Regions from separate parts of the Lelliottia sp. CFBP8978 genome, predicted to be linked through region 2. Evidence: predicted binding sites of a transcription regulator. Region 2 holds the regulator's gene; the other holds the start of a gene.
What was found. The regulator PurR, encoded in region 2, represses purine synthesis genes. The targets are predictions, from matches to a motif close to CANGCAAACGTTTGCNTG.
Positions count from the first base shown of each region.

Region 1: the regulator PurR is predicted to act here: its motif matches at 5,408-5,425, upstream of pyrD (quinone-dependent dihydroorotate dehydrogenase).

Region 1 is NZ_CM188253.1:1,587,260-1,597,254, forward strand. Features, by position in the region: gene pepN (aminopeptidase N) at 1-939, shown strand, start outside; gene ssuB (aliphatic sulfonates ABC transporter ATP-binding protein) at 1,045-1,812, opposite strand; gene ssuC (aliphatic sulfonate ABC transporter permease SsuC) at 1,809-2,600, opposite strand; gene ssuD (FMNH2-dependent alkanesulfonate monooxygenase) at 2,611-3,756, opposite strand; gene SOM82_RS07345 (sulfonate ABC transporter substrate-binding protein) at 3,753-4,703, opposite strand; gene ssuE (NADPH-dependent FMN reductase) at 4,696-5,271, opposite strand; gene pyrD (quinone-dependent dihydroorotate dehydrogenase) at 5,519-6,529, shown strand; gene zapC (cell division protein ZapC) at 6,695-7,237, shown strand; gene SOM82_RS07365 (YcbX family protein) at 7,234-8,343, opposite strand; gene rlmKL (bifunctional 23S rRNA (guanine(2069)-N(7))-methyltransferase RlmK/23S rRNA (guanine(2445)-N(2))-methyltransferase RlmL) at 8,596-9,995, shown strand, end outside.
Region 2 is NZ_CM188253.1:1,924,144-1,934,138, reverse strand. Features, by position in the region: gene SOM82_RS09080 (alkene reductase) at 19-1,116, shown strand; gene gloA (lactoylglutathione lyase) at 1,216-1,623, shown strand; gene rnt (ribonuclease T) at 1,720-2,370, shown strand; gene grxD (monothiol glutaredoxin 4) at 2,416-2,763, opposite strand; gene SOM82_RS09060 (C40 family peptidase) at 3,102-3,863, shown strand; gene sodB (superoxide dismutase [Fe]) at 3,985-4,566, shown strand; gene SOM82_RS09050 (MFS transporter) at 4,602-5,771, opposite strand; gene cydH (cytochrome bd-I oxidase subunit CydH) at 5,934-6,023, opposite strand; gene purR (HTH-type transcriptional repressor PurR) at 6,320-7,345, shown strand; gene punR (DNA-binding transcriptional activator PunR) at 7,361-8,272, opposite strand; gene punC (purine nucleoside transporter PunC) at 8,387-9,586, shown strand; gene cfa (cyclopropane fatty acyl phospholipid synthase) at 9,884-9,995, shown strand, end outside.

The DNA.
Region 1 (9,995 bases), 340 kb from region 2:
CGCAACGATTTCTCCCGCTGGGATGCGGCGCAGAGTCTGCTGGCGACCTACATCAAGCTGAACGTTAACCGCCATCAGCAAGGACAGCCGCTGTCCCTGCCTGTGCACGTCGCCGATGCGTTCCGCGCCATTCTGCTGGATGAAAAAATCGATCCGGCGCTGGCCGCAGAGATTCTGTCGCTGCCGTCAGCTAACGAAATCGCCGAGCTGTTCGATATCATCGATCCTATTGCGATTACCGCGGTACGTGAAGCGCTGACCCGCACGCTGGCTACCGAACTCGCCGACGAGTTCCTGGCAATTTACAACGCCAATAAACTGGATGAGTACCGCGTGGAACATGCCGATATCGGTAAACGTTCGCTGCGTAACACCTGTTTGCGTTACCTGGCGTTCGGCGAAACGGAGCTGGCGAATACGTTGGTCAGCAAGCAGTATCACGAAGCTGATAACATGACCGATGCGCTGGCGGCTCTGGCGGCAAGCGTGGCGGCTGAACTGCCGTGCCGTGATGCGCTGATGCAGGAGTATGATGACAAGTGGCATGAGAACGGTCTGGTGATGGATAAGTGGTTTATTCTGCAAGCCACCAGCCCGTCTGCCGATGTACTGACTACCGTGCGCAGTCTGCTTAAGCACCGTTCCTTTACCATGAGCAACCCTAACCGCGTGCGTTCGCTGATTGGCGCGTTTGCCGGCAGCAACCCGGCAGCCTTCCATGCAGAAGACGGTAGCGGCTATCAGTTTATGGTAGAAATGCTGACCGAGCTAAACAGCCGTAACCCGCAGGTGGCATCGCGTCTGATTGAGCCGCTGATTCGCCTGAAACGTTACGATGCAAAGCGCCAGGAGAAAATGCGCGCGGCGCTTGAGCAGTTGAAAGGGCTGGAGAATCTGTCGGGCGATCTGTTCGAGAAGATCGCCAAAGCGCTGGCCTGATCCTCATGCCCACGGGCGCATAAACTCAACGTAAAACGGCAATCTAAATTGCCGTTTTTTTATGCTTATAGCGCCGTGAAGGAATGTCTTTGCCGCCTGGCGGTGTTATCCGTGACGACGGATCGGCTCTTCGTTTGTCCCGCGTTTCATCACGCGATTCAACACTTCGGCTTCCAGTTCTGCCAGCCTTACGGTTCCCACCCGGCGCGGACGAGGAATATCAACCGCCAGATCCAGCCCGATTTTGCCATCCTCAATTAACAGCACCCGGTCAGCCATTGCGACCGCTTCGCTCACATCGTGTGTCACCAGCAGAACGGTAAAGCCATGCTCCTGCCAGAGCGACTCAATCAGATCCTGCATTTCAATGCGCGTCAGCGCGTCGAGCGCCCCGAGTGGTTCGTCCAGCAGCAGCAGTCCAGGACGATGGATCAGCGCGCGCGCCAGCGCCACCCGCTGTTTTTGCCCGCCGGAAAGCGCTGCAGGCCACTCGCCCGATCGATTTTCCAGACCAACCGCCGCCAGGGCCTGACGAGCGTTATCCCGCCAGTTGCCTTTTAATCCCAGCCCCACATTGTCGATAACCGATTTCCACGGCAGCAGGCGGGCATCCTGGAACATCATCCGCGTATCTTCCTGAATGTCGGCCAGCGGCGTGTTGCCGGCCAACAGTTCTCCGCCGTTGGGGGCTTCTAAACCTGCGAGCAGGCGTAGTAGCGTGCTTTTTCCGCCACCGCTACGCCCGACGATGGCAACAAACTGTCCGGCGGGAATATGCAGATCGAGTGCGTTGAGAATGGTGTTATCGCCGTAGCGTTTGGTCACGCCGTTAAGCAGTAACGGTGTGCCCTGGGTTAAGCGAGCCGTGTTCATGCATTTGCCTCCTTCGTGGAATAGGCTGGATTCCAGCGTAACCAGCTACGTTCCAGCCATTGGGCGCTGATATCGGCGAGTTTACCCAGCAGGGCGTAGAGAATAATGGCGACCACCACCACGTCGGTTTGCAAAAATTCACGCGCGTTCATGGCCAGATAGCCGATGCCAGAGTTGGCGGAGATGGTTTCCGCCACGATCAACGTCAACCACATCAGGCCAAGCGCAAAACGAACCCCCACCATAATCGACGGCAACGCGCCGGGTAGAATCACATGAAGAAACAGGGCAAAGCCGGACAGGCCATAGCTGCGGGCCATTTCGACCAGCCCGCGGTCAATGTTACGAATGCCGTGCCAGGTGTTGATATAAATGGGGAACAGCGTGCCGAGAGCGACCAGGAAAATCTTGGCGCTCTCGTCGATGCCGAACCACAAAATGACCAGCGGGATCAGGGCTAAATGCGGCACGTTGCGCAGCATCTGAATCGACGTATCCAGTAACCGCTCGCCCCAGCGGGAAAGGCCGCTAATCAGGCCCAGCGTCAGGCCAATTGACCCGCCGATGGAAAAGCCAATCACTGCGCGCCAGGAGCTGATCGCCAGATGCTGCCACAGCTCGCCGCTCGAACTAAGCGACCAGAACGCCTCCACCACGCCTTCCGGAGAGGGCAGAATTCGGCTCGACAGCCACCCCGCCGAGGACGCAATTTGCCAGACAACCACAATGCCGACCGGCAGAAACCAGGGGGCCAGTCGCATCAGCCATTTTTGAGACGGATTTGCCATACGTGCCTCTTCAGCTCTGTGCGACTTTTCGCGGTATAAATTCGTTTGCTATGGCTTCGCCCTGAAGCTGGAGCGTGCGCGGCTGCGGGATTTCCGGGATTGCTACATCCAGATGCGGGAACAGCAGCTCGCCGACTTTGTATGCTTCTTCCAGATGCGGATAGCCAGACAAGATAAAGCTGTCGATACCCAGATCGGCATACTCGTTGATCCGCGCCGCGACCGTAGGGCCATCACCCACCAGCGCCGTACCCGCGCCGCCGCGAACCAGTCCGACACCTGCCCACAGATTCGGACTGATTTCGAGGTTGTCCTTGTTTCCTTTATGCAGCGAGGCCATTCGGTGTTGGCCCACCGAATCGGTTTTGGCGAAGGCAGCCTGCGCTTTAGCGATGGTCTCATCATCCAGGTGGGCGATCAGACGATCGGCGGCCTGCCAGGCCTCTTCGTTGGTTTCACGGACGATCACATGCAGACGAATGCCGAAACGGACGCTGCGGCCATGCGCAGCCGCTTTGGCGCGTACCTGCTCAATTTTCTCTTTTACCAGCTCCGGCGGTTCGCCCCAGGTGAGATACAGATCAACCTGTTCGGCGGCCAGATCCTGCGCAACGTCTGATGATCCGCCAAAGTAGAGCGGTGGCCGGGGTTGCTGGACCGGGGCAAACAGCAGTTTCGCATCACGCACGCGAATATGTTCGCCTTCATAGGTGACGGTTTCACCTTCCAGCAGACGACGCCAGACGCGGGTGAATTCTGCGGAAGCCTCGTAGCGTTCCGTGTGGTCGAGGAACACGCCATCTCCGGCCAGCTCTTGCGGGTCGCTACCTGTTACCAGGTTAAATAATGCCCGTCCGTTTGAGAGCCTGTCGAGGGTAGCAGCCTGACGAGCGGCAACGGTAGGCGAGATCACACTCGGGCGCAGGGCGACCAAAAACTTCAGACGCTGGGTGACGGGGATCATGGATGCCGCCACCAGCCAGGCGTCCTCGCAGGAGCGCCCGGTTGGGATCAATACGCCAGTAAATCCGATTCGGTCGGCAGCCTGAGCGATTTGCTGCAGATAGCCATAGTCAACCGGGCGAGCACCCTCTTCGGTGCCAAGATAGTGGCCGTCACCATGGGTGGGTAAAAACCAGAAAAGATTCAGACTCATGATTTCGATCCTTCTTTGTTAGCGGGTTGCCAGATGCGATCGCGAATATCAATTTTCTTTGGTACGAGGCGATTTTCGTAAAACAGATCCGCTGTCTGTTGCTGCAGAACCGCGGTTTTAGCGTCAACCGGTTTGATAACGGTTGTCGGACGATGGTCCAGATAGCTGGCAATCACCGGCTCCGGCAGGCCCATCGTTTTGGCCAGCAGGGCGATGCTTTCCTGACGTTGACTCTGGGTCAGGGCGTCTGCTTCGCTGAAGGTATTCAACACGCCCTGGACAAACTCACCGTTCTTTTCAGCATAGGGACGGGCGGCCAGATAGAATGAACCGGTCTGTTTTAGCGTTTCGCCATCTTTGAGAACGCGCACACCGCCCTGCAATAAAGCTGCTGAGTAATAGGGATCCCAGATGGCCCAGGCGTCGACGTTATTTTGCTGGAAGGCCGCGCGTGCATCAGCGGGACTTAAATAGACGGGCTGAATATCGTTAAACGTCAGACCGGCCTGCTGGAGCGCACGCAGCAATAAATTGTGCGAGCTGGAACCTTTCTGGAACGCGACTTTCCGGCCTTTCAGCTCCGCCACGGTTTTGATCGGACTGTTTTGTGGAACCAGTATGACTTCGGCTTTAGGTTTCGGCGGCTCAACGCCTACATAAACCAGGTCAGCCCCGGCGGCTTGTGCAAAAATAGGGGGAATGTCGCCAGTACTGCCGATATCAATGCTACCCACGTTCAGGGCTTCCAGCATTTGCGGCCCGGCAGGGAACTCAATCCATGAGAATTGGGTTTGCGGATAACGCTTCTCCAGCAGCTGATGGCTCTTTGCCAGCACCATACTGACGCTCCCTTTTTGATAGCCAATACGCAGACTCTCCGGGGCAGGGGAGGCGGCATGCGCCAGCGCTGAAAAGGCGATAAATCCGGCAAAAATGTATTTAAACATGGGCGACTCCTTTCAGACGGCCAAAGGCGGGAGCCTGAACGTCCCGTCGATGCAGTGCGTGCCAGAATGTTTCCAGTGCGCCATCGAGACGTAAATGCAAATTAGGGGTGAACTGCGGCTTATGCTGGTAATCGATCACCTGCGAGTCGTCGGCAAACACACCGTGCAGGATCTCCTGTGCTTTCAGCGCATTCAGAACGGGCTTCAGGGCATAATCGACCGCCAGCATGTGTGCAACCGTGCCGCCGGTGGCCAGCGGGAGAACCACTTTGCCCTCCAGCGCGCGTTCAGGCAGCAGATCGAGCAGGGTTTTCAGTGCACCGGAAAAAGAGGCTTTATAAATGGGGGTCGCCACGATCAGACCGTCGGCCCCGTTAAGTTGCTCGATCAGCGCCTTCAGAGCCGGGCTGTCAAAGCGGGCATAGAGAAGATCTTCTGGCTCAAAATTGTGAAGATTCCAGTGGCACACTTCGATATCCAGCGAATTCAACTGCTCGCGGGCATACTCGAGCAGGGCGCTGGAACGTGAAGGAAAACGCGGACTGCCAGCCAATGTGATGACGCGCATGTTTGCTCCTTATAACCATTTGTTTTCTTTTATCTAACATTAATAACAATTTTCACGAGTGTGACATTGCCTGGTTATTCCACTAAATGATTTATCTGAAATTAAAAAGTCGGAAATTGCATAAGAAAGAAGCGGAAAGGAAAACGATTGCGCTTAACGAGGTTTTTTTGCCACAGGTCAATTCCCTTTCCTGACGCGATCGCCGATAATCCGTTTCCGGTTTGCACACCGGAATCCAGGAGAGTTCATGTACTACCCCTTCGTTCGTAAAGCCCTTTTTCAGCTCGATCCAGAGCGTGCTCATGAATTGACATTTCAGCAATTACGCCGCATTACAGGTACGCCTTTTGAAGCGCTGGTGCGCCAAAAAGTGCAGGAAAAACCTGTGCAATGCATGGGCCTGACCTTTAAAAATCCTCTGGGGCTGGCAGCCGGTCTGGACAAGAACGGCGAATGCATCGATGCATTGGGCGCGATGGGATTTGGATCCATCGAGGTCGGCACGGTGACGCCTCGTCCACAGGATGGTAACGATAAGCCCCGTTTATTCCGTCTGGTTGAAGCCGAAGGTTTGATCAACCGTATGGGGTTCAATAACCACGGTGTCGACAATCTGATTGAGAATGTCAAAAAAGCACACTTTAACGGTGTGCTGGGCATTAATATTGGCAAAAATAAAGCTACGCCGGTTGAGCAGGGTAAAGATGACTATCTGATTTGTATGGAAAAAGTCTACGCCTATGCGGGCTATATTGCGGTGAATATCTCTTCACCCAATACCCCTGGTTTGCGTACGCTGCAATATGGCGAAGCGCTCGATGATCTGTTAAGCGCGATTAAAAATAAACAGAATGAGCTGCAGACCACTCACCATAAATATGTTCCGGTAGCGGTAAAGATCGCGCCCGATCTTTCTGTGGAAGAATTGATCCAGGTAGCCGACAGTTTGGTTCGCCATAATATTGATGGTGTTATTGCCACCAATACCACTCTCGATCGATCCCTGGTTCAGGGAATGAAAAACTGTGACGAAATGGGTGGGTTAAGTGGTCGTCCGGTACAATTAAAAAGCACCGAAATTATTCGTGCACTGTCGGCGGAATTAAAGGGTCGCTTACCCATCATTGGCGTGGGTGGCATCGACTCTGTTATCGCTGCACGCGAGAAGATGGCGGCAGGCGCATCGCTGGTGCAAATCTATTCCGGCTTTATTTTTAAAGGCCCACAATTGATTAAAGAAATCGTTAATCATATCTAATCTTTTCTCTTTTACAGACAACCAGGGCTTTATTTCCGGCCCTGGTTGTTTTATATTCCGTCTTTGTTGCTTATTTAGACATTATAGTCTTTTATTATTGATGTTATAAGCGAAGCGATAATTCGGACATTTTTAGAACAGGATGTTGAGGGAAAGGAGAGGAAAATGCGAATAAAACCCGACGATAACTGGCGCTGGTATTTTTGCGAAGAGCACGATCGTATGATGCTCGATCTCGCCAATGGCATGTTATTTCGTTCACGTTTCGCGCGCCGAATGCTGACTCCGGATGCCTTTGCGCCGTCGGGCTTTTGCGTTGACGATGCGGCCCTCTATTTCTCTTTTGAAGAGAAGTGTCGCGATTTTATGCTGTCAAAAGAACAGCGTGCCGAGCTGGTGCTCAACGCGCTGGTGGCGATTCGTTTTCTGAAACCGCAAATGCCGAAAAGCTGGCATTTCCTGGCTCACGGTCAGGCGTGGACACCGATCACCGGCGATGCAGCCTGTGTGAATTTGAGCGATACCTCAGAAGAAGTGAGCCTGCTGGTGGTTGAACCGGGTGACAACGCCGCGCTCTGTTTGCTGGCGCAACCCGGCGTAGTGATTGCCGGGCGCACAATGCAGCTTGGCGATGCGATTAAAGTGATGAACGATCGACTGAAACCGCAGCTGCGGATGGATTCCTTCAGTCTCGAACAGGCGGTTTAAAGTTCTAGCTGTACAGATGTTTTAGGAATACAGCTACAGCACAGAATCGTTCCGTCATCGCCCACCGCTGATTTCTTCAGCGCCGTCACCTCGCCATCGACCAGCTTAATTCGACAGCATCCACAAATCCCCGCACGGCATGAATAGGGCACACGGATCCCCGCCTGTTCCAGCTGTTCCAGCAATACCTGCTGATTATTTCCGGCCAGCGTTTTTCCCTGCCATTGAATGGTGACTGCGGTTGCCGGCTGCGTTTCCACTTCCGCCTCTTCTTCTTCAGCACCAGGGCCATAGACCCGGCCTGGTCCGGTCGAGAGGATTTCGACTTCGTCACCCACGCGAATCACGCCGCTTGAGCGCGGAATCAGGTTTTGCCCAAAGTCGACATCGCCATTATCCTGGGCGGTACGGAAAGATTGCAGGGTTTTGAGTGGCTCACCGGCGGGATGCTTTTGCCCTTTTTCCGGACTGATGGTGGTGAAAATGCAGCGGCTACAGGGTTTCACCACATCAAAGATGACGTTGCCAATGCGAATGACTTTCCAGGTGTCCTCTTCCCAGGCCTGAGCGCCCGTGACGACAAGATTGGGGCGAAATTGTTCCATCTGCACACTGGCGGAACAGCGGTTCTGGAGATCGCGCAGCGAAGCGTCGTTAGTGAGCAGGAAGGGAAAACCATCGGCAAACGAGAGCGGAACCGCTTCAAAACGCTTAACGCGGCGTGTCGGCTCTGGCCCTACCCAGCGCAGCTGTACCGGGCGTGAAAAGAAGCTGCTCAGCCAGATGTTAATCTCTTCCGGAGCGATACGCGCCGTAAAGTGATTGCCCCAGACTTCAGTGGGGGCATCAACCGGCGCAAAGTCGCTAAAGCGGGCAATGCTGCTGGAGCCATCCGGTGCGGTGAGATGCAAACCGTCATGCAGCGGGGCGGGAATAAAACGCACCATCTGCGGAAACTGACGGGCAGTGATAAACGTTCCGTCTGGCTCGGTGATCATAAAAATGCGATCGAAGGCAAAACCGCTGACGTCTGCCAGCGCATGCGTCAGGCCAATCCCTCGCATTGATTTGACCGGATGAATAAAAAGCCTGGATAACGTCGCCACTGTTCATACCCTCGAACGAAAGAAATAGCCCTCAACTGTATGACATATCACTCATATTGGCTATATCCAGTTCGTCATTCAGCCTGCGTCTGCGCCGGGGCGTCAGCCCATTCTCCATTGCGTGCAGTCTGTTCCCAAAAGATTAAGCAAAAGATGTCAGCCGCAGGCGCTTTACACGCTCGCCACCGCGAGGCAATCCGGCTGATATTGTGTATAATGCGCAGCAATTTTCTTAGAGTAATAAGTGACGATATGAATTCTCTGTTTGCCAGTACGGCCCGTGGGCTGGAAGAGCTGTTAAAAACTGAACTGGAAAGCCTTGGCGCGAGTGAGTGTCAGGTGGTTCAGGGTGGTGTCCACTTTGAGGGCGACACGCGGCTTATTTACCAGAGCCTGATGTGGAGTCGCCTGGCGTCGCGCATCATGCTGCCATTGGGTGCCTGTAAGGTCTACAGCGACCTTGACCTGTACCTTGGCGTGCAGGCGATTGACTGGACAGAGATTTTTGCACCAGGCGCGACCTTTGCCGTGCATTTCAGCGGGCTGAACGATGAGATTCGTAACAGCCAGTACGGCGCGCTGAAAGTGAAAGACGCGATTGTGGATAGCTTCACGCGTAAAAATCTTGAGCGCCCGAACGTCGATCGCGAAAACCCTGATCTGCGGATCAACGTTTGGCTCAATAAAGAGACCGCGAACATTTCGCTCGACCTTTGCGGCGAAGGCTTGCATCAGCGCGGCTATCGCGATCGCGCCGGTATTGCGCCCATCAAAGAAAACCTGGCTGCGGCGATTGTGTTACGTTCTGGCTGGCTGCCGGGTACGCCGCTGCTGGATCCGATGTGTGGTTCTGGCACGTTGCTTATCGAAGCAGCCATGCTGGCGACCGATCGTGCGCCAGGTCTGCATCGTGGCCAATGGGGCTTTAGCGGTTGGGCACAGCATGACGACGCCATCTGGAAAGAGGTTAAAGCTGAAGCACAGGTTCGTGCGCGTAAAGGCCTGGCTGATTACACCTCCCGTTTCTATGGCTCCGACAGCGATGCCCGCGTAATTGAACGGGCGCGCAGTAACGCCCGTCGCGCTGGTATTGGCGATCTCATCTCCTTCGAGGTGAAAGACGTCTCAAACTTAACTAATCCGCTGCCGAAAGGCCCGTATGGCACCGTTATCAGTAACCCGCCGTACGGCGAACGCCTGGATAGCGAACCGGCGCTGATTGCGTTGCACAGCCTGCTGGGCCGCACCATGAAAGATTATTTCGGCGGCTGGAATCTGTCGTTGTTTAGCGGATCGCCGGAGCTGCTGAGCTGCCTGCAATTGCGCGCCGAGCGTCAGTTTAAAGCCAAAAACGGCCCGCTGGACTGCGTACAGAAAAACTATCATCTGACGGAAAAAGACGGCGACAGTAAACCGTCCACCGTGGCGGAAGACTATGCCAACCGTCTGCGTAAGAATCTGAAGAAATTCGAAAAATGGGCGAAGCAGGAAGGCATTGAATGTTATCGCATTTACGATGCCGATCTGCCGGAATACAACGTCGCAGTTGACCGCTACGCCGACTGGGTGGTGGTACAGGAATATGCGCCGCCAAAAACCGTTGATGCCCAAAAGGCGCGTCAACGCCTGCTGGATATCATCGCCGCCACCAT
Region 2 (9,995 bases):
GTCTACTCAGGAGCCACTATGTCAGCAGAAAAATTATTTACCCCTTTGAAAGTGGGTGCGGTCACTGCGCCAAATCGCGTGTTGATGGCCCCCCTCACCCGCCTGCGCAGCATTGAGCCGGGTGATATCCCTACACCTCTGATGGGTGAATATTACCGCCAGCGTGCAAGCTCCGGTCTGATCATTTCTGAAGCCACCCAGATTTCTGCCCAGGCCAAAGGCTATGCCGGCGCACCCGGCTTGCACAGCCCGGAGCAGATCGCCGCATGGAAAAAGATCACCGCAGGCGTTCACGCTGAAGATGGCCGCATTGCGGTGCAACTGTGGCACACCGGCCGTATCTCCCACAACAGCATTCAGCCTGGTGGTCAGGCACCGGTTTCTGCTTCTGCGCTGAGTGCCGGAACCCGTACCTCTCTTCGTGATGAGAACGGCCATCCTGTCCGCGTGGATACTTCCATGCCACGCGCGCTGGAACTCAGTGAAATCCCCGGGATCGTCAATGATTTCCGCCAGGCGGTAGCCAATGCCCGTGAAGCTGGCTTCGATCTGGTTGAACTGCACTCCGCACACGGTTATCTGTTGCACCAGTTCCTCTCCCCGTCTTCCAACCATCGTACCGATCAGTACGGCGGCAGCGTTGAGAATCGCGCGCGTCTGGTGCTGGAAGTGGTTGACGCCGTTTGCCAGGAGTGGAGCCCGGATCGTATCGGTATCCGTGTCTCTCCGGTGGGAACATTCCAGAACGTAGACAACGGGCCAAACGAAGAAGCCGATGCGCTGTATCTGATTGAAGAGCTGGCGAAACGCGGTATCGCGTATCTGCACATGTCCGAGCCGGACTGGGCGGGCGGCGAGCCGTATTCCGATGCCTTCCGTGAAAAAGTTCGTGCGCGTTTCCATGGCGTCATCATTGGTGCTGGCGCGTATACGCCAGAAAAAGCGGAAGATCTGATTAACAAAGGTCTGATCGACGCAGTTGCATTTGGTCGTGACTACATTGCAAACCCGGATCTGGTGGCTCGTCTTGAACGTAAAGCAGAGCTGAACCCGCAGCGTCCAGAGAGCTTCTACGGCGGCGGCGCTGAAGGCTACACCGACTACCCTTCTCTGTAATCCCTCTATTGTCCATTGATAGCGGCGACAATTCGCCGCTATACTAAAACATCGTTTCTGTTCAAAAAGATAAGCCATTGAGTTGGTTAAGAGGAAATTATGCGCCTACTTCACACCATGCTGCGCGTTGGCGACCTGCAACGTTCTATCGCGTTCTACACTAACGTCCTGGGCATGCAACTGCTGCGCACCAGTGAAAACCCTGAGTACAAATATTCACTGGCATTCGTGGGCTATGGTCCGGAAAGTGATGAAGCGGTCATTGAATTGACCTACAACTGGGATGTCGATAGCTATGAGCTGGGCACCGCGTACGGTCATATCGCGCTGGAAGTGGATAACGCAGCCGAAGCATGCGAGCGTATTCGTCGCAATGGCGGTAACGTGACGCGCGAAGCGGGTCCGGTTAAAGGTGGTAGCACGGTCATTGCCTTTGTTGAAGATCCAGACGGCTACAAAATCGAACTGATTGAAGCCAAAGACGCCGGTCGCGGTCTGGGTAACTGATCCCTCCGGGCGCATTATGCGCCCGTTGTTTTACTGCATCCCCTCACAAAATTTGCCATAATACGCACTGCTTTTTTCCCCTTGTAAGAGACCCTGATGTCCGATAATGCTCAACTTACCGGTCTGTGCGACCGTTTTCGTGGTTTTTATCCTGTTGTCATTGACGTTGAAACAGCCGGATTTAACGCTAAAACCGATGCGCTGCTTGAGATTGCAGCCATCACGCTGAAAATGGATGAACAGGGCTGGCTTACACCGGACACCACGCTGCATTTCCATGTTGAACCCTTTGAAGGCGCAAACCTTCAGCCCGAAGCGTTGGCCTTTAATGGCATCGACCCGACCAACCCGCTGCGCGGTGCGGTCAGTGAATATGATGCCTTGCACGCCATTTTCAAAATGGTGCGCAAAGGGATGAAAGACAGCAACTGCAATCGCGCCATTATGGTGGCCCACAATGCCACCTTCGATCACAGCTTTATGATGGCCGCAGCAGAGCGTGGATCGCTCAAACGCAACCCGTTCCACCCGTTTGTGACTTTCGATACCGCAGCGCTGAGCGGACTGGCGCTGGGTCAAACCGTGTTGTCTAAAGCCTGCATCACTGCGGGGATTGATTTCGACGGCACGCAGGCGCACTCGGCGCTGTACGACACCGAACGCACTGCTGAATTATTCTGCGAGATCGTAAACCGCTGGAAACGACTGGGCGGCTGGCCGCTGCCCACGGGCGACAGCGAGGAATAAAAAAAGCGACCGGTTGGTCGCTTTTTTATGGCCGGTCGCAGCGAATTACTCTGCGTCTGGCTCTTCAGTTTTATACTTAGCAGCCGTCTCTTTAATCAGCTGCTGCAGTTCGCCACGCTGGTACATTTCGATCAGAATGTCGCAACCGCCAACCAGTTCGCCATCCACCCACAGCTGCGGGAAAGTCGGCCAGTTAGCGTATTTCGGCAGTTCCGCACGGATGTCTGCGTTTTGCAGAATATCAACGTAAGCAAAACGCTCACCACAGGCAGAAAGGGCCTGAACAGCCTGCGCAGAGAAACCACAGCTTGGCAGCTTCGGCGAACCTTTCATGTACAGCAGAATCGGGTTTTCAGCAATCTGGTGCTGAATTTTTTCAATAGTCGTGCTCATGTTTTGCTTCCTTTAACTTCTGTTACGGCAATCGCCTGTCATTGTAGCGGGTCTGACTGATATCGGAAAATAACATTTTCGTCACGTATATATATCTTAACGGTTGTCTGCTGAAGTTGCATCTGGAATGTCGTTTAACCACTCTCGTCTGTGGTCTTGCTCAGAGTGTGAACAAAAGCATTTCAGGATGATGAAAATATTTGCACTCGTTAACGAAACACAATTTTAGATTCAAAAAGTCTATTAACTTTTTATGTTTTTTTAGATTAGAATCGACAGGCTTTGTAAATCATACGCGGGTATTATTGATGGCCTGCACAATTTCAGGGGACTGCTCAGTGGCGCGGATAACAAAAATTTCGATCACGCTCTGTGCTTTACTGTTTACAACACTTGCTTTTATGCCAGCGGCTAACGCCTCCGAGCAGGCGCGGCACTCTGCTGTGCAAAAATCGCATCTGGCAAAAACCACAGAACGTAAGAAAAAAACCACCAGTAAAAACGAAAAGAAAAAAACAACGACTCACAAGAAACAACTCACCGCCAGCAAAACCACTCCGAAATCATCCCGCAAAGTCAGCCGCACTGCCTCCACTCTGGTGACTCAAAAATGCACTGCGCGTAAAGGATATAAAAAGAGCTGCGTGAATGTGAGCAAAACCGCGAAGCTGTCTGAGGTGCATAAAGTTCGCGTTCAGAAAGCGCAGAAAACCGCGATGAATAAATTGATGGGCCAGATTGGCAAACCCTATCACTGGGGCGGCACTTCGCCACGCACCGGTTTCGATTGCAGCGGTCTGGTCTATTACGCCTATAAAGACCTGGTGAAATTCCGCATTCCTCGTACCGCAAATGAAATGTACCACCTGCGCGATGCAGCTTCTGTTGAACGCGGAGCGCTGGAAAGCGGCGATCTGGTCTTCTTCCGTACGCAAGGTCGTGGAACCGCCGATCACGTGGGCGTTTATGTGGGTAACGGGAAGTTTATTCAGTCCCCACGTAGCGGCCAGGATATCCAGATCACCTCCCTCAGCGAAGACTATTGGGTTCGCCACTACGTCGGCGCTCGCCGCGTTATGACGCCGAAAACCATCCGTTAATCCCTGCCCTGTCAGATAACTGGCAGGGTAAGCGCCTCTTTTGTCTACCCTTTCGATCTGCTACTCTATCCCTGCATTTAATATGGTTATTAATGCGTAAAATATAATAAGGAGAGAAGCAATGTCGTTCGAATTACCTGCACTACCGTATGCAAAAGACGCCCTGGCGCCGCACATTTCTGCGGAAACCCTGGAATACCATTACGGCAAACATCACCAGACCTACGTCACCAACCTGAACAATCTGGTGAAAGGCACCGCTTTCGAAGGCCAATCCCTCGAAGAGATCGTGCGTAGCTCTGAGGGTGGCGTTTTCAACAATGCCGCTCAGGTATGGAACCACACGTTTTACTGGCACTGCCTGGCACCAAATGCAGGCGGAGAACCAAAGGGTGAGCTGGCATCAGCAATCACTGCCGCTTTCGGTAGCTTTGCAGATTTTAAAGCGAAGTTTACTGACGCCGCGATCAAGAACTTTGGTTCTGGCTGGACCTGGCTGGTGAAAGAGGCCGACGGCAAACTGGCTATCGTCTCTACCTCAAACGCGGGCACACCACTGACCACCAGCGCCACGCCGCTGATGACCGTCGATGTGTGGGAACATGCCTACTACATTGATTACCGTAACGCGCGCCCGAACTACCTTGAGCATTTCTGGGCGCTGGTTAACTGGCAATTTGTTGCGAAGAACTTCGCATCATAAGAGACACGCAGAAGGGGCTCCCCTTCTGCGTTTTTTCATGACTCTGTCGCGCTTACCGGTTCCGGCTGTTTACGGCCCGACACCAGCACCAGTAGCAGACCCAGCGCCGCAATGATCGCCCCCATCACCGGAACAAAGCTGTATCCCAGGCCGCCGGAGATCACCGCACCGCCCGCTGCCGCCCCCAGCGCATTACCCAGATTAAACGCCCCGATATTGACGGATGACGAAAGCCCCGGTGCTTCGTGGGCAACGCGCATCACACGCATCTGCAGCGGCGGAACAACCGCAAAAGTTGCCGCGCCCCACACCACCATAGCAATAGCCGCCCCAAACTCGTTGCGCGCCAACCAGGGAATCGCCACCATGATAACGATCAGCAGCGTTAAAAAGCCTTTCAGCGTACCGCTGACCGAACGATCCGCCAGCTTGCCGCCCAGATAGTTGCCAATGGAGAAACCTACGCCAATCAGCACCAGCATGGCCGTCACAAAGATCGGAGTGGCGTGCGTAATATCATGCAGAACCGGGGAAATATAGGTATAGAGCGTGAACATTGCGCCTGCGCCTAATACCGTCGTGAGCAGAGCCGACAGCACCTGCGGACGAACCAGCACCGACAACTCTTTACGGACATCAGGCCGCTCGCCCGCTTCTCCTTTTGGCAGCGAGAAGAACAATGCCACCATCGCAACGACACCTAACAGCGCCGTAGCGAGGAACGACATCCGCCAGCCAATGACCTCGCCCAGCCAGGTCGCCGCCGGAACACCGCCAATATTGGCAATGGTCAGCCCCATAAACATGGTGGCAACCGCGCTGGCCTGTTTGTGTTTTGGCACCACGCTTGCAGCCACCACCGAGCCGAGGCCAAAGAACGCGCCGTGGTTCAGGCTGGTCAGAATGCGTGACAGCAGCAGCGTGGTGTAATCAGGAGCCATCGCCGAGAGCACGTTGCCCAGCGTAAAAATCGCCATCAGGAAAATAAGGGCATTGCGGCGTGCGCGATGAGACAGCAGCAGCGTCATCAGAGGCGCACCAATCATCACGCCAATGGCGTAGGCGCTGATCAGCATACCCGCCGCCGGAATAGAGACGTCTACCCCTCTGGCAATAACCGGCAACAGCCCCATTGGGGAAAACTCGGTGGTGCCAATCCCAAAAGCGCCAATCGCCAGGGCCAGCAGAGGAAAATTGATTTTCATTGTTCAACTCCGGATGCCGTGTCATTACGCGACACAGAACTAAGAAGTCAAAAGCATGACATCAATCACAAAAAATGAGAAGTTAACAAATCAGCAAAAGATTTTTGCAATAAGGGTAACAATCAGAGAGGAGAACGAGGGAGAGTCTCTCCCCCGTTTAAATCAGTGCAGTGCAGCGGTCAGACCCGCAGCGACAATCAGAGCCAGAACAATAATAGTTGTCGTCAGCGAAAACTTAAGATCGGTACTCATCAATTTTTCTCCTTTTAATCTCCCCACGAATAGTGAGCTTGCTCATTTTTACACAGTTTACCCCAAAAATCTTCCTGGATTTAGGCTGATAACCGTTTTTGCTCTTCCCCTTTTCATCAAGATGAGACAAAATTCCACGCTAAATTTATAAGCGTACCGGCCACTGACCCCCTCCTGACGTTCTGAGTCGTTTTCCCGGCGTATCGCAATTTACATTGCGAGATAAGGGTGAGAGAAGGCAAACGTTTACCTTTAAGTATTTCAGGAGTTTAAGATATGGTCTGGAGTGACATGTAATGGCAACAATCAAAGATGTGGCGAAACGCGCAAACGTTTCCACTACAACCGTATCACATGTAATTAACAAAACCCGTTTCGTTGCGGAAGAAACGCGCAACGCGGTGTGGGCGGCGATCAAGGAACTGCACTACTCCCCCAGTGCCGTTGCGCGTAGCCTGAAAGTCAACCACACCAAATCTATCGGCCTGCTGGCCACCAGTAGCGAAGCGGCCTATTTTGCCGAGATCATCGAAGCGGTCGAGAAAAACTGTTTCCAGAAAGGCTATACCCTGATTCTGGGCAATGCCTGGAACAGCCAGGAAAAACAACGCGCGTATCTGTCGATGATGGCGCAGAAACGCGTCGACGGCCTGCTGGTGATGTGTTCTGAATACCCGGAGTCAGTACTTTCCATGCTGGAGGAGTACCGCCACATTCCGATGGTGGTGATGGACTGGGGTGATACCCGCGCTGATTTTACTGATTCCGTCAACGACAACGCCTTTGAAGGCGGCTACATGGCGGGCCGCTATCTGATTGAGCGCGGTCATCGTGAAATCGGCGTGATCCCGGGTCCGCTTGAGCGCAATACCGGCGCTGGGCGTCTTGCTGGTTTTATGAAAGCGATGGAAGAAGCGCTGATCACCGTGCCAGAAAACTGGATTGTACAGGGCGACTTCGAGCCGGAATCCGGCTATCGCGCGATGCAGCAGATCGTCTCCCAGTCGCACCGTCCAACCGCGGTCTTTATCGGTGGTGATATTATGGCGATGGGGGCTCTTTGCGCAGCCGATGAGCTCGGTTTGCGCGTGCCGCAGGACATTTCCGTGATCGGGTACGATAACGTGCGCAACGCCCGCTACTTCACCCCGGCGCTGACAACCATTCACCAGCCGAAAGACTCGCTGGGTGAAACAGCCTTTAATATGCTGATGGACCGCATCGTCAGCAAACGTGAAGAATCACAGTCGATTGAAGTACACCCGCGTCTGATCGAACGCCGTTCAGTTGCAGATGGTCCGTTCCGCGACTATCGCCGTTAATCTGAGGGGAGCCGGTTACTCCGGCTCCTTCAGCCACTCTTTGTTCAGCGTTTCACTGTCCCCCAGATAATCCAGCAGCCACGCCAGCGCAGGCGACATATCGTTTTGTTGCCAGGTCAGACAGCATGCCGCATCCGGGAAGGGATTTTCCAGCGTCAACGCCACCCACTCGCCGCGATCGATGCGAGGGCGAGCGAAGTGAACCGGCACCATCCCCACGCACAGCCCGGCGGAGAGACAAGTTGCCGAGGACTCCCAGTCTGGCGCAACCACGCGTCGCTGGTTATCCAGTAGCCAGGTAATGCGTTTAGGCAGCGAGCGGGAGGTATCCTCCAGCACCAGTGAAGGCCAGTTGCGCAACGTATCATCGCTCAGCGGGCCGTCCATTGCCGCCAGCGGATGATGGCGGGCGACAACGCAGGTCCAGCTCAATGAGCCCATATCCCGAAACGCATAGCGCCCACCCACCGGGATCGCCTGCGTCGCCCCGATCGCCATCTCTACCCTGCCATCCGACAGCGCATCCCACACGCCATTAAATACCTCCTGCGAGACGCGAAGTTCTACGTCCGAGAAATGGCGATAGAAGTCGACGATCATCTGCCGGGTGCGTTCGGGTTTAACGATATTATCAACCGCAATAGACAGATGCCCGCGCCAGCCATTGGCAATCTGCTGGCACTGTTCTCGCGTGATCATCATTTTTTTGATAACAGAGCGCCCTTCTTTCAAAAACCACGCGCCTGCTGGCGTTAGAACCACGTCGCGGTGACGACGCTCAAACAGCGGAACCGCCAGCCACTCTTCCAGCTGACGCACCGTATAGCTGATAGCAGAAGGAACGCGATGCAGCTCTTGCGCCGCACCGCTAAAGCTGCCATTGCGAGCGACCGCATCTACCACTTCCAGGGAATATTCAGACCACATTTTTTGCCTGCAAAATTTTTGAATGCAACCGCCAAATATTAGCGTTTCACAAGGCAGATTGCACTCCCTACACTTTGCGCCAGTGTGTACCTGCCTTCTTAGGAAAATATAACAATGCAACCCAACAAAGGATTTTTGGTCTGGCTCGGCGGCTTAAGCGTGCTGGGCTTTTTGGCCACCGATATGTATCTGCCCGCGTTCGCCGCGATGCAGGCCGATCTCCAGACGCCTGCTGCAGCCATCAGCGCCAGCCTGAGCGTGTTTCTGGCCGGCTTTGCCTTCGCCCAGCTGCTCTGGGGACCACTTTCTGACCGCTATGGCCGCAAGCCTGTGTTACTGATCGGCCTGGCTATTTTCGCGGCCGGTTGCCTCGGGATGCTGTGGGTGCGCGATGCCACCTGGCTGCTGGTCCTGCGTTTTGTTCAGGCCTTTGGCGTGTGTGCCGCCGCCGTCACCTGGCAGGCGCTGGTCACGGATTATTATCCGGCCTCACGGGTAAACCGTATTTTTGCCACCATTATGCCGCTGGTGGGTCTTTCTCCGGCGCTGGCACCGCTGCTCGGCAGCTGGATCCTGGTGCATTTTGACTGGCAGGCCATCTTTGCTACGTTGTTCATCATTACGCTGGCCTTAATGTTGCCGGCCTTGACGCTGAAACCTGCGCCGGCCAAAACCGCTGAGAATAATGAAAGCCGGGTAACCTTCCTGTCGCTTCTGCGTTCGCGCGCTTATCGCGGCAATGTGCTGATTTACGCCGCCTGTTCTGCCAGTTTTTTTGCCTGGCTCACCGGGTCGCCATTCATTCTGCATGAGATGGGTTACAGCCCGGCAGTGATTGGTCTGAGCTACGTCCCACAGACGATTGCTTTCCTGGTGGGCGGGTATGGTTGCCGCGCGGCGCTGCAAAAATGGCAGGGTCACCAGATGCTCCCCTGGCTTCTGGTTCTGTATGCCGCCAGCGTGATCGGCACATGGGCTGTCGGGTTTATACCCGGCGCGTCGTTGGTCGAAATCCTGATCCCGTTCTGTGTGATGGCCGTGGCTAACGGTGCTATCTACCCTATCGTGGTGGCCCAGGCTCTGCGCCCGTTCCCACAGGCAACCGGCCGCGCCGCAGCACTGCAAAACACTCTGCAATTGGGTCTGTGCTTCCTGGCGAGCCTGATTGTCTCTGCGCTGATTGCCACACCGCTGATGACCACCACCAGCGTGATGCTGGTTACCGTGGCGCTTGCCCTGCTGGGGTATCGCATGCAGGCGTCAGCGAAAGCGCTGACGGACGACAGCTCAAAGGCTGAATCGAGCCGGGCATAGTCGCGCATTGAATTATATTAAATTCATGTGATTAGGTTGCTAACAATTTTCTGTTGAATCACCTAATTATGCCGCCTATACTGAAACTGGCTTAGATAATTACGATAATTATTATGTGTTAACGGGAGCCGGAGTGCTCCCGTTTTACCATGGAAGGCTTTTCGGCAAGGGTTATCTCCCTTCCTCTGTTCTACGTCGGATATTAGCCTCACGGACACTCCGTGAGATTTCTCACAAACCCAAAAAAACAGCTACGCTGTTTGAAGGTTCTGATCACATACAGGTGATGGAGAAGCTATGAGTTCATCGTGTATAGAAGAAGTCACCGTACGGGACGATGACTGGTTCCGGATCGTTAATGAATTATTGAGCCGGGCAGGTATCACTATTAACGGACCTGCCTCCTCTG